DNA from 2 places in the Enterococcus sp. AMC1251 genome. Region 2 is predicted to be linked to the other one. Evidence: predicted binding sites of a transcription regulator. Region 2 holds the regulator's gene; the other holds the start of a gene.
The links. Region 2 encodes CtsR, which represses protease genes until heat stress. Its sites were predicted from a motif close to TTGGTCAAAAAAGGTCAAANA; they were not measured.
Positions count from the first base shown of each region.

Region 1: clpP (ATP-dependent Clp endopeptidase proteolytic subunit ClpP) is a predicted target of CtsR. The motif match lies at 4,681-4,701, and genes of this name have one in related genera.

Region 1 is NZ_CM177098.1:1,030,169-1,036,035, forward strand. It holds gene rapZ (RNase adapter RapZ) at 159-1,043, shown strand; gene AC4BBR_RS04790 (gluconeogenesis factor YvcK family protein) at 1,040-2,038, shown strand; gene whiA (DNA-binding protein WhiA) at 2,063-2,998, shown strand; gene AC4BBR_RS04800 (hypothetical protein) at 3,054-3,266, shown strand; gene AC4BBR_RS04805 (DsbA family protein) at 3,375-3,896, opposite strand; gene clpP (ATP-dependent Clp endopeptidase proteolytic subunit ClpP) at 4,003-4,599, opposite strand; gene AC4BBR_RS04815 (TM2 domain-containing protein) at 4,815-5,339, opposite strand; gene AC4BBR_RS04820 (hypothetical protein) at 5,513-5,867, shown strand, end outside.
Region 2 is NZ_CM177098.1:3,427,781-3,433,647, reverse strand. It holds rRNA gene AC4BBR_RS16260 (23S ribosomal RNA) at 1-1,386, shown strand, start outside; rRNA gene rrf (5S ribosomal RNA) at 1,485-1,600, shown strand; tRNA gene AC4BBR_RS16250 (tRNA-Val) at 1,615-1,687, shown strand; tRNA gene AC4BBR_RS16245 (tRNA-Lys) at 1,694-1,766, shown strand; tRNA gene AC4BBR_RS16240 (tRNA-Leu) at 1,779-1,860, shown strand; tRNA gene AC4BBR_RS16235 (tRNA-Thr) at 1,896-1,968, shown strand; tRNA gene AC4BBR_RS16230 (tRNA-Gly) at 1,977-2,048, shown strand; tRNA gene AC4BBR_RS16225 (tRNA-Leu) at 2,064-2,149, shown strand; tRNA gene AC4BBR_RS16220 (tRNA-Arg) at 2,213-2,286, shown strand; tRNA gene AC4BBR_RS16215 (tRNA-Pro) at 2,371-2,444, shown strand; gene AC4BBR_RS16210 (CtsR family transcriptional regulator) at 2,608-3,075, shown strand; gene AC4BBR_RS16205 (ATP-dependent Clp protease ATP-binding subunit) at 3,080-5,569, shown strand; gene AC4BBR_RS16200 (peptidase U32 family protein) at 5,815-5,867, shown strand, end outside.

The sequences.
Region 1 (5,867 bases), 1.1 Mb from region 2:
TACTATTTATAAAAACGTAATTCACGCTTGTGTTACACAATTTTTTTAGTTTCAATTTATAAAAAGTTTGAAAGAAACACTAGAATCATTTGAAAAGCTTTCTTTGATACACCCGGGATGCTATAATTAGTAAAATGGCTTAAAAGGAGCGCTAAAAAATGGCTGATAATTTGCAATTAGTTATAATCACTGGAATGAGCGGAGCAGGAAAGACTGTAGCCATTCAAAGTTTTGAAGATATGGGGTATTTTTGTATTGACAACATGCCTCCAAGTTTGATTCCTAAATTTTGGGAATTGATCAAAGAATCTGGAAAAGTGACGAAAATCGCTTTAGTGATTGATTTACGCTCACGTAATTTCTTTAGAGAAATTCAAGATATGTTAGTGGAACTTGAAAATACGAACTTGATCGATACAACAATTATGTTTTTAGATGCAACGGATGAAGAACTTGTTTCTCGTTATAAAGAAACACGTCGTGCGCATCCTTTAGCGATGGATGGCCTGATCACAGAAGGCATCAGAAAAGAACGAGCGATTCTTGAAGAAATCAGAGGCGATGCTCAAGTTGTAATTGATACGACTGATTTATCTCCTAGACAATTACGCGAACGTATCAATGAAGAGTTTAAATCTAGAGATACACATGAATTTCGTGTAGAACTCGTGTCATTTGGTTTTAAGTATGGCTTACCCATCGATGCTGATATAGTTATGGATGTTCGTTTTTTACCAAATCCGCATTACATTCCAGCGTTGAGACCACTGACAGGACAAGATCCTTCTGTCTATGATTACGTGATGAGCTTCCAAGAAACAGAAAAATTTTACACCCGATTTATTGATTTGTTGCAAAATGTAATGCCTGGTTATGAAAAAGAAGGCAAATCAAGTATTACAATTGCTATCGGTTGTACAGGTGGACAGCATCGTTCGGTTGCTTTGACAGAACGTTTGGGCAATGAGCTTGAACAAGGTTATCATGTTAATATTACGCATAGGGATAAAGACAAGCGGAAAGAAACGGTAAACCGCTCATGAAAATGAAAACCTATCGTATTAGAAAACCAAAAATTGTTGTTGTTGGCGGTGGAACTGGTTTGCCTGTTATTCTAAAAAGTTTACGTAATCAAAGTGCGGATATTACCGCTGTTGTAACTGTTGCAGATGATGGAGGAAGTAGTGGTGAGATTCGTGAGTCGATGAATATGACACCGCCAGGAGATTTACGTAACGTACTAGTGGCCTTATCAGATATGCCGCAACTATATGAAGATATTTTTCAGTATCGTTTTGACAAATCAGATAACTATTTTGCTAATCATGCAATCGGAAATTTGATCATTGCAGCTGTTTCAGAAATGCGTGGGAGTACGTATGAGGCGATTCAGTTACTCTCAAAAATGATGCATGTGGACGGACATGTTTATCCTTCATCAGAAAGACCTCTAACCTTACACGCTGTTTTTAAAGATGGCTCTATTGCAGTTGGGGAATCAAGTATTGCAGTTGATCGAAAAACGATTGATCATGTCTTTGTGACCAATACAAATGACGATGAGCAGCCTAAAGCCGCTAGAAAAGTAGTGAAAGCAATAGAAGAAGCCGATATGATTGTTTTGGGTCCAGGAAGCATGTTTACAAGTATTTTGCCTAACTTAGTGATCAATGAAATTGGAGAAGCGATCATCAATGCCAAAGGAGAAGTAGTTTACATTTGTAATATCATGACCCAAAAAGGTGAAACTGAACATTTTACTGATGCAGATCATGTGTGTGTTCTACATGAGCATCTTAAAAATAAATTTATTGATACCGTTTTAGTCAATACTGAAAAAGTTCCAGATGGTTACATGGATCCAGAAATTTATGATGAATATTTAGTTCAAGTGGAACATGATTTCCAGAAGTTGAGAGATGAAGGCTGTCGTGTAATTTCTACAGATTTTTTGAAATTACGTGATGGTGGCGTTTTTCATGATGGTGATAAAGTTGTAGATGAACTATTTCGGATTGTATTCGGTGCAAAATATTAAAGAGTAAGAGAGGAGGGACGGAGGTTGTCTTTTGCAGCAGATGTAAAAAAAGAGCTGACGACTTTAGAAGTTCATCGGGAACATGCCAGAGCAGAACTAGCGGCTTTAATTCGTATGAACGGTTCATTAAGCATTGTGAATCAGCAATTTGTACTAAATGTCCAAACTGAAAATGCAGCGATTGCCAGACGAATCTATTCTCTGTTGAAAGACCATTACAATGCTCGCTCAGAATTATTAGTTCGAAAAAAAATGAAATTAAAAAAGAATAACGTTTATATCGTACGTTTGAAACAAGATACGAAAAATGTGCTTGCTGATTTAGATATTTTGGATGGGATGATGTTTAATACTCATGTATCCGATGAAATTATGGGGAATGCCCAAAAAATGAGATCTTATTTAAGAGGTGCATTTATGGCATCTGGATCAGTCAATAATCCTGAAACAAGTCGCTATCATTTGGAAATATTTTCAATTTATGAAGAACATAACGATGATATTTGCCAGATGCTGAACTATTATGATTTAAATGCACGAACCTTAGAGCGGCGTAATGGGTATATTTCCTACTTAAAAGGAGCTGAGCGAATCGCTGATTTTCTGACGTTGATTGGTGCGACAAATTCAATGTTGAAATTTGAAGATGTCCGAATTGTTCGTGATATGCGTAATTCAGTGAACCGCTTAGTCAATTGTGAAACAGCCAATCTTAATAAAACAATCGATGCTGCGTCAAAACAAATCGAAAATATTCAGTATATCGAAAGTGTGGTAGGCTTAACTGCGTTGCCAGACAAATTACAGGAAATTGCAGAATTACGTTTAGAATATCCAGAAGTGAGCTTAAAAGAATTAGGTGAAATGATCCCTTCAGGAGCAATTTCAAAGTCTGGAATTAATCACCGAATTCGTAAAATTAATGAATTTGCGGATAAGTTAAGAGAAAAAAGTGCATGAATTCTTATTAGATACGGATTGTTATGCCAAAGCAGAAGAAAGCTAGGTGAACTAAATGGGTGTAGAAGATAAAGATTTTATTATGAGGCAGATCAAACAACTTGGAGAAGGTCTAGGTAATTTTCTTGGAAAAGAAGATGTGGATAAAATCTTGAGTTTTGGTGAAGATGCTGAAAAAGAGGTTGAAGATTCTACTTCAGAAAAGAAATTGAGCTCTAATGATGATAATAAAGTCCAAAAAGATGGCGATCAAAATAAAAGTGTTTAGATTGGCAGCGTAGTAGTTGTTTCTTTACACCACCACCGTTTATTTATATTTTTAAGGTTTTGGGATGTAGTGACTGGAAGTGTCATTACTTCTCAAAACCTTATTTTTTTATTTACCTTTTAAATAACCAATTAATTCTTCTTTAGTAATGGATTCATCAAAGATATGCTCCCCAATCACGATCGTTGGTACAAATTTAATATTTGCTGCTTCCGCTTCTGCAACTACTGATTGAACAATTGTTGCTTCTTTCTTTTCAGATAGTTGCAAATTATCTTTTGCGAACACTGCCACATCTTCTAAAGAAAGATTTCCCCATTGATCTTGCATATCATACATTTGTTTTAGATCGGTCAATCCTTTTTCTGGTAAATCATAATCGACATGGTGATGCATCACATTACCGCGTTGCAAGCTTTCTTTTTCTTTATCTAATAGTTTGATAATTCGCTGAACTTTGCCATCTTTAATATATTCATTCAATAGATCAAACGAATCCTCAAACCATTTTTTACAATAAGGGCAACGAACGTTCATAAATTCTACCATTTTTATTGGGGCTGAGTCTTTCCCAATTGCCAAACCATTTTTTGTAGTAACTTTTGTTGCATCAATCACTGAAATATCCATGTTAATAACATCCTTTCATTTCTTCTATCTTTAGTGTAGCGCTTTTTGTCACTAGTTTAAATAAAAATGCCCAAAATTTCAAAAGAATTTTTGGACATCAATAGTATTATTTGTTTAAAGAGGTGCTATTTTCCATTACTTCATCGATTAAACCGTATTCTTTTGCTTGTTGAGCAGTCATGAAATTATCACGATCAGTATCACGTTCAATGACTTCAAGTGGTTGACCAGTGCGTTCAGCTAAAATTTTATTTAGGCGATCACGTGTATCAAGAATGTGTTTCGCTGCAATTTCGATCTCAGTTGCTTGACCTTGAGCTCCACCAAGAGGTTGATGGATCATGATTTCAGCATTTGGTAATGCGAAACGTTTGCCTTTTGTGCCGGCAGTTAATAAGAAACTTCCCATAGAAGCTGCCATACCTAGAACAATTGTTTGTACATCAGCTTTGACAAAATTCATTGTGTCGAAAATTGCTAATCCAGCAGAAACACTTCCTCCTGGCGAGTTGATATAAATATAGATGTCTTTTTCAGAGTCTTGTGCATCCAAAAATAGTAATTGGGCAATGACTGAGTTTGCTACATTATCATCGATCGGACCACTTAACATGATGATTCTATCTTTTAATAATCGTGAATAAATATCATATGCTCTTTCTCCACGAGATGATTGTTCAATGACCGTTGGTATTAAATTCATAGTATATTCCTCCTATATAAAAAACTCTTCAAATCATTTTATCACAAAGCATACCTTAATGCTTAAAAAAAGTATACTTTATTGGTCAATAAAGGTCAACTTTAATGCACTGAATTAAGTAAAAAAAGGGTGAAAAACAAAAGTGATTTACTTTTGTTTTTCACCCTAAGTACTGACAAATAGAGAAAACAGGAGTAATCTCTTTTTTTCAATTATTATGAGGTAACAACAATATTCCCATTTTGATCAGCAGGTTTAAGTAATGTAATAATTGCTGTGAAAAATGCAATTATTACAGGAATCCATGTCCAGCAGAATACTAAGTACATGATTCCTTTCCCTGTAAAACCAGAATAGAATTTATGAGCACCAATTCCACCTAAAAATAAGGCTAATATAAAATAAACCCATTTATTAACGACTCTACCATGCTGTACATAGCCACCAACTGACTGTGTCTGTGTATTGTTATTTTCATTAACGATGTTGATATTGATCTTATCTTGCAGATTTTCTGTTGCATTTGTAGCTTGTTCTGCTTTGTGAATGATTAGTTCATCACCATCTTCAAAAACATCAACAAGATCACCGATTTCCGGCTTAAAATTGAACCATTCATACAATGCATGTGTCGTACTTCCATCTTCGTTAGCAATAACCACATCATCAAAATCTAACTTAATCACTTTTTTCCCCATTCTATCTTCCCCAACTCTCATATATAATATTACTACTGTCATATTATATCATCAACTAAATGAGTAATCTAGATTATTCAATAAAAGAAATAATCAAAATACCAAAAAAAAAGTGAAAAAAATAAGCGAAAAATTATTTTTTTTCGTATATTTTTGTCCTCATGAAGGAATATGTTATACTAAAAAACAAGAACGAAAAGAGTGAGGGAATCCAAATGGTTGTTTTTATTACAGGGATAACTGGTGTCTTAATTGGTGCAGTTGTCGTATCGGTGGGTATTGCTTTACGTGTGAATTATGATGAACGCAAAGCTGTACGTTATCGAGAATTAGAAAATTTTGTCAAAGAAATAGAGACCTTAAATCTTTTGAACAAAAAAATTAATGAGATTCTACAAAAAAGAGATATCTATGTAGATAAGTCCGTGAATTTTCTATCAATGGACGATTGTTATATCAGTATTGATGACTTTATCTATTTAGAATCATTTTCGGCACAAAATAATTTTTATTTGCCTACATACCTGATTGAAGAATTCTTCAAAAAAATCTCCCATAGAAAAATCATAT
Region 2 (5,867 bases):
TAGAGTCAAATGCTTTACTCTGTACGGACAAGCTGTGATGGGGAGGGAAATAATAGTACCGAAGTTCCTGATGTCACACTGTCAAGAAAAGCTTCTAGTGAGAAAACAACTGCCCGTACCGTAAACCGACACAGGTAGTCGAGGAGAGTATCCTAAGGTGAGCGAGCGAACTCTCGTTAAGGAACTCGGCAAAATGACCCCGTAACTTCGGGAGAAGGGGTGCTGACTTCGGTCAGCCGCAGTGAATAGGCCCAAGCGACTGTTTATCAAAAACACAGGTCTCTGCAAAATCGAAAGATGAAGTATAGGGGCTGACGCCTGCCCGGTGCTGGAAGGTTAAGAGGATGGGTTAGCTTCGGCGAAGCTCAGAATTGAAGCCCCAGTAAACGGCGGCCGTAACTATAACGGTCCTAAGGTAGCGAAATTCCTTGTCGGGTAAGTTCCGACCCGCACGAAAGGCGTAACGATTTGGGCACTGTCTCAACGAGAGACTCGGTGAAATTTTAGTACCTGTGAAGATGCAGGTTACCCGCGACAGGACGGAAAGACCCCATGGAGCTTTACTGTAGCTTGATATTGAGTGTTTGTACCACATGTACAGGATAGGTAGGAGCCGATGAACCCGGAACGCTAGTTTCGGTGGAGGCGCTGGTGGGATACTACCCTTGTGTTATGAACCCTCTAACCCGCACCACTTATCGTGGTGGGAGACAGTGTCAGGTGGGCAGTTTGACTGGGGCGGTCGCCTCCTAAAGAGTAACGGAGGCGCCCAAAGGTTCCCTCAGAATGGTTGGAAATCATTCGCAGAGTGTAAAGGCAGAAGGGAGCTTGACTGCGAGACTTACAAGTCGAGCAGGGACGAAAGTCGGGCTTAGTGATCCGGTGGTTCCGCATGGAAGGGCCATCGCTCAACGGATAAAAGCTACCCTGGGGATAACAGGCTTATCTCCCCCAAGAGTCCACATCGACGGGGAGGTTTGGCACCTCGATGTCGGCTCGTCGCATCCTGGGGCTGTAGTCGGTCCCAAGGGTTGGGCTGTTCGCCCATTAAAGCGGCACGCGAGCTGGGTTCAGAACGTCGTGAGACAGTTCGGTCCCTATCCGTCGCGGGCGTTGGAAATTTGAGAGGAGCTGTCCTTAGTACGAGAGGACCGGGATGGACTTACCGCTGGTGTACCAGTTGTTCTGCCAAGGGCATTGCTGGGTAGCTATGTAGGGAAGGGATAAACGCTGAAAGCATCTAAGTGTGAAGCCCACCTCAAGATGAGATTTCCCATTTCTTTAAGAAAGTAAGACCCCTGAGAGATGATCAGGTAGATAGGTTGGAAGTGGAAGTGCAGTGATGTACGGAGCGGACCAATACTAATCGGTCGAGGACTTAACCAAAGAAACGAAATAAAAAAGTATTTCGGGCTGTTTGATTACTACTTCAATCCAGTTTTGAGTGAATAAAAAGCACTCAATTAAATAGCAACAACACCCAGTGTGGTGGCGATAGCGAGAAGGATACACCTGTTCCCATGCCGAACACAGAAGTTAAGCTTCTTAGCGCCGATTGTAGTGAAGGGTTTCCCTTTGTGAGAGTAGGACGTCGCCACGCTAAAGTGTTGTCTTGGAGGTTTAGCTCAGCTGGGAGAGCACCTGCCTTACAAGCAGGGGGTCGGCGGTTCGATCCCGTCAACCTCCATTTTTTGAGCCGTTAGCTCAGTTGGTAGAGCATCTGACTTTTAATCAGAGGGTCGCAGGTTCGAGCCCTGCACGGCTCATAGAAATATTTTGCGGGTGTGGCGGAATTGGCAGACGCACTAGATTTAGGATCTAGCGCCTTACGGCGTGGGGGTTCAAGTCCCTTCACCCGCATCTTTAGTCTCGTTTTATTACTAGGCGATTATAACGCCGGCTTAGCTCAGTTGGTAGAGCATCTGATTTGTAATCAGAGGGTCGAGGGTTCAAATCCTTTAGCCGGCATCCAAACTGCGGAAATAGCTCAGTGGTAGAGCACCACCTTGCCAAGGTGGGGGTCGCGGGTTCGAACCCCGTTTTCCGCTTAGCCTTTTCAAAACGCCGGGGTGGCGGAACTGGCAGACGCACAGGACTTAAAATCCTGCGGTGAGTGATCACCGTACCGGTTCGATTCCGGTCCTCGGCATTGCTTTGAAACACTATGAATGGCAATTGTGAAATTGACAGAATAGGGGTTGAAAAGTATAAAGCACCCATAGCTCAACTGGATAGAGTGCTTGACTACGAATCAAGAGGTTAGGGGTTCGACTCCCTTTGGGTGCATAGTTGAAATGTTTGACTGCGATTTAGAAGGTAGTGAGTATTAGTTCCTTTTAAGCGTTTAGTCTTTTTTTTATTATTTAGCTACGGGAAGTAGCTCAGCTTGGTAGAGCACTTGGTTTGGGACCAAGGGGTCGCAGGTTCGAATCCTGTCTTCCCGATTTAAAGAACAGAGTGATTACTCTGTTCTTTTTTGTTCATTTGAATAATTAGCTAGTTCAATGTATTTACCTTTTCTTATCAATTCGGGCATTCTTCTTTATTAAACACTTGAAATTATGTATAATTAAGGTCAGTATTAGTCAAGGGAAAAGGATGAGTGTGATGAGTAATCAAAATACTTCGGATTTAATAGAGGCATATTTAAAAAAAATTCTTGAAGAAAGCAGTAAAATTGAGATTCGTAGAGCCGAGATGGCTCACTTATTCAATTGTGTTCCCTCCCAGATTAATTATGTTATCAATACACGCTTTACGATTCAACGAGGCTATTCTGTTGAAAGTAAACGTGGTGGTGGTGGATATATTAGGATCGCTAAAGTACAAATTTCTGATAGTGATCAACTACTAAAGCAAATAGCCCAATTTACTGGGAGTGAACTTTCGGAAAAAGATGCACTAATTTTTGTGCAAAAGTTGTATGAAGAAGAAGTTATTACCAAAAGAGAAGGAAATCTGATGTTGTCTGTTCTTGGAAAAACAGTTTTAGGCAAAGCGGGCTCAAATGAAGATTATTTACGTGCTCAATTAATGCATTCATTTTTAGAACGTTTGAGTTACGAGGAGGAATGATAGTATGGACGAATTATTTACAGAAAGTGCCAAGGCGGTATTAGCTATTGCACAAGAAGAAGCAAAATATTTTAGACATCAATCTGTGGGGTCTGAACATTTATTATTAGCACTAGTCTTAGAACCGAATGGAATTGCAGGGAAATCATTGCGTCAGTTGGACGTTGATAAAAATGATATTCGTGAAGAAATAGAGCACGTAACTGGCTATGGAACCGTTAAAGGATATCCTAAAGGTGCCTATTTACCTTATTCTCCTCGTGCAAAACAAATTTTTGCTTATGCAGGCGATGAAGCGAAACGTTTAGGCGCGCCAAATATTGGAACAGAACATATCCTACTTGGTTTATTAAGAGATGAAGATATATTGGCTGCACGTATTTTATTAAATTTAGGGTTAAGTTTGTCTAAGATGCGTCAGTTATTGATGAAGAAAATAGGCATTACTGATCCACAAATGAGTGGGAATGTAGGGCGTCGTCGTAATAATCAAGCTCAAAAAGCTGCGCCAAAAGGAACACCAACCTTGGATTCATTAGCGCGTGATTTAACAAAATTAGCGCGTGAAAATGATTTAGATCCTGTAGTCGGGCGTTCGCAAGAGGTTAGACGATTAATCCAAATTCTAAGTCGTCGTACGAAGAACAATCCTGTTTTAGTTGGTGAACCTGGTGTTGGTAAGACTGCCATTGCTGAAGGACTAGCTCAAAAAATTGTGAACGCTGAAGTTCCTGAGGATATGTTGGAAAAACGCTTAATGATGTTGGATATGGGTGCCTTAGTTGCCGGTACCAAGTATCGCGGTGAATTTGAAGATCGACTAAAAAAAGTAATCGATGAAATTTATCAAGATGGCGAAGTGATTTTATTTATTGATGAATTGCATACCTTAATTGGTGCAGGTGGTGCTGAAGGTGCGATCGATGCATCGAATATTTTAAAACCAGCCCTTGCAAGAGGAGAATTGCAAACGATCGGTGCAACAACACTAGATGAATACCAAAAATATATCGAAAAAGATTCAGCATTAGAACGTCGTTTTGCTCGTGTGCAAGTCGATGAGCCAACGCCGGAAGAAGCAGAAGAAATTCTAAAGGGTTTACGCTCTCGTTATGAAGAACATCACGGTGTGGAAATCACAGATGATGCGCTACATGCGGCAGTTCAATTATCTGTACGATACATTAATTCTCGCCAATTACCAGACAAAGCAATCGATCTGATGGATGAGTCTTCGGCTAAAGTTCGTTTAGATTTGGCAGATGAACCCTCTGAAATCAATAATTTACGCGTGGAAATCGCTCGTTTAGTTCAAGAAAAAGAAGAAGCGATTCAATCACAGTCTTTTGAAAGTGCAGCAAGACTACGCCAAAAAGAAAAAAAACTAGCACGTAAATTAGAAAACATTCTATTATTAGAACAAAAAGAAGCTTCCGGCTATGCGAATCAAGTGACGGAGCAAGATGTTGCGAATGTTGTCTCACAATGGACTGGCGTGCCGTTACAACAGTTAGAGAAAAAGGAAAGTGAACGTTTGCTTGAATTAGAAAGTATTCTACATCATCGCGTAGTTGGTCAAGAGGAAGCTGTTCAAGCCGTGTCACGTGCGATTCGTAGAGCTCGTAGCGGGTTAAAAGATCCAGATAGACCCATTGGATCATTCATGTTCTTAGGCCCAACAGGTGTAGGTAAAACAGAGCTTGCAAAAGCATTAGCTGAAACAATGTTTGGTAGTGAGGACGCCCTTGTTCGTGTGGATATGTCTGAATTTATGGAAAAATATAGCACGAGCCGTTTGATTGGTTCTCCTCCAGGATATGTGGGTTATGAAGAAGGCGGACAGTTAACTGAAAAAATCCGTCAAAAACCATATTCTGTCATTTTATTGGATGAAGTAGAAAAAGCTCATCCAGATGTCTTCAATATTCTGTTACAAGTACTGGATGATGGTCATTTAACTGATTCTAAAGGGCGTAAAGTGGACTTTAGAAATACAATTTTGATCATGACGTCAAATATTGGGGCAACAGCGATTCGTGAAGAAAAAAATGTCGGTTTTAATGTAAAAGATCTGACAAAAGACTACGATGCGATGCAAAAACGAATCATGGAAGAATTGAAAAAAGCATTCCGTCCAGAATTCTTGAACCGTGTGGATGAAACAGTTGTCTTCCGTTCATTGGATCAAGAAGAAATCCACGAAATCGTGAAAATCATGAGCAAATCTATCGTTAAGCGTTTGAGAGCGCAAGATGTCAATGTGAAGATCACAGCAGCAGCCATTGAAGTGATTGGAAAAGTTGGGTTTGATCCAGAGTATGGTGCACGACCAATTCGTCGAGCATTACAAAAAGAGGTCGAGGATCGTTTAAGCGAGGCATTACTTTCTGGTCAAATCCATCTGGGTGATAAAGTAACGATCGGTGCAAGTAAAGGCAAAATAACGTTGACTGTTAAGTCGCCTAAACCTGAACAAGTATTACAAACAATTTAATCAAAAAAATCAATAATTCGCTGTGCAAAACGAATCTGTTTTGTACAGCTTTTTTACTTTAGTAAAACTAGAATAAAGTTATTTATTTTGTGAAAAATGAACGTTAAAATATAGAGAGACTATTGGAAAGTTTGTGAACCTATGCTACTATAAAACAGTTGTTAGAAGACTATAGAAAAAGCTACAAGATATATTAATTATTCGAGGACTGAACAGCCTGCTCAGCTTTCAAAGGAGGATATAAAATGATTGAACTTATTGCGACTGCTGAGTCGATTGAACAAGCAGAGGCATTGTT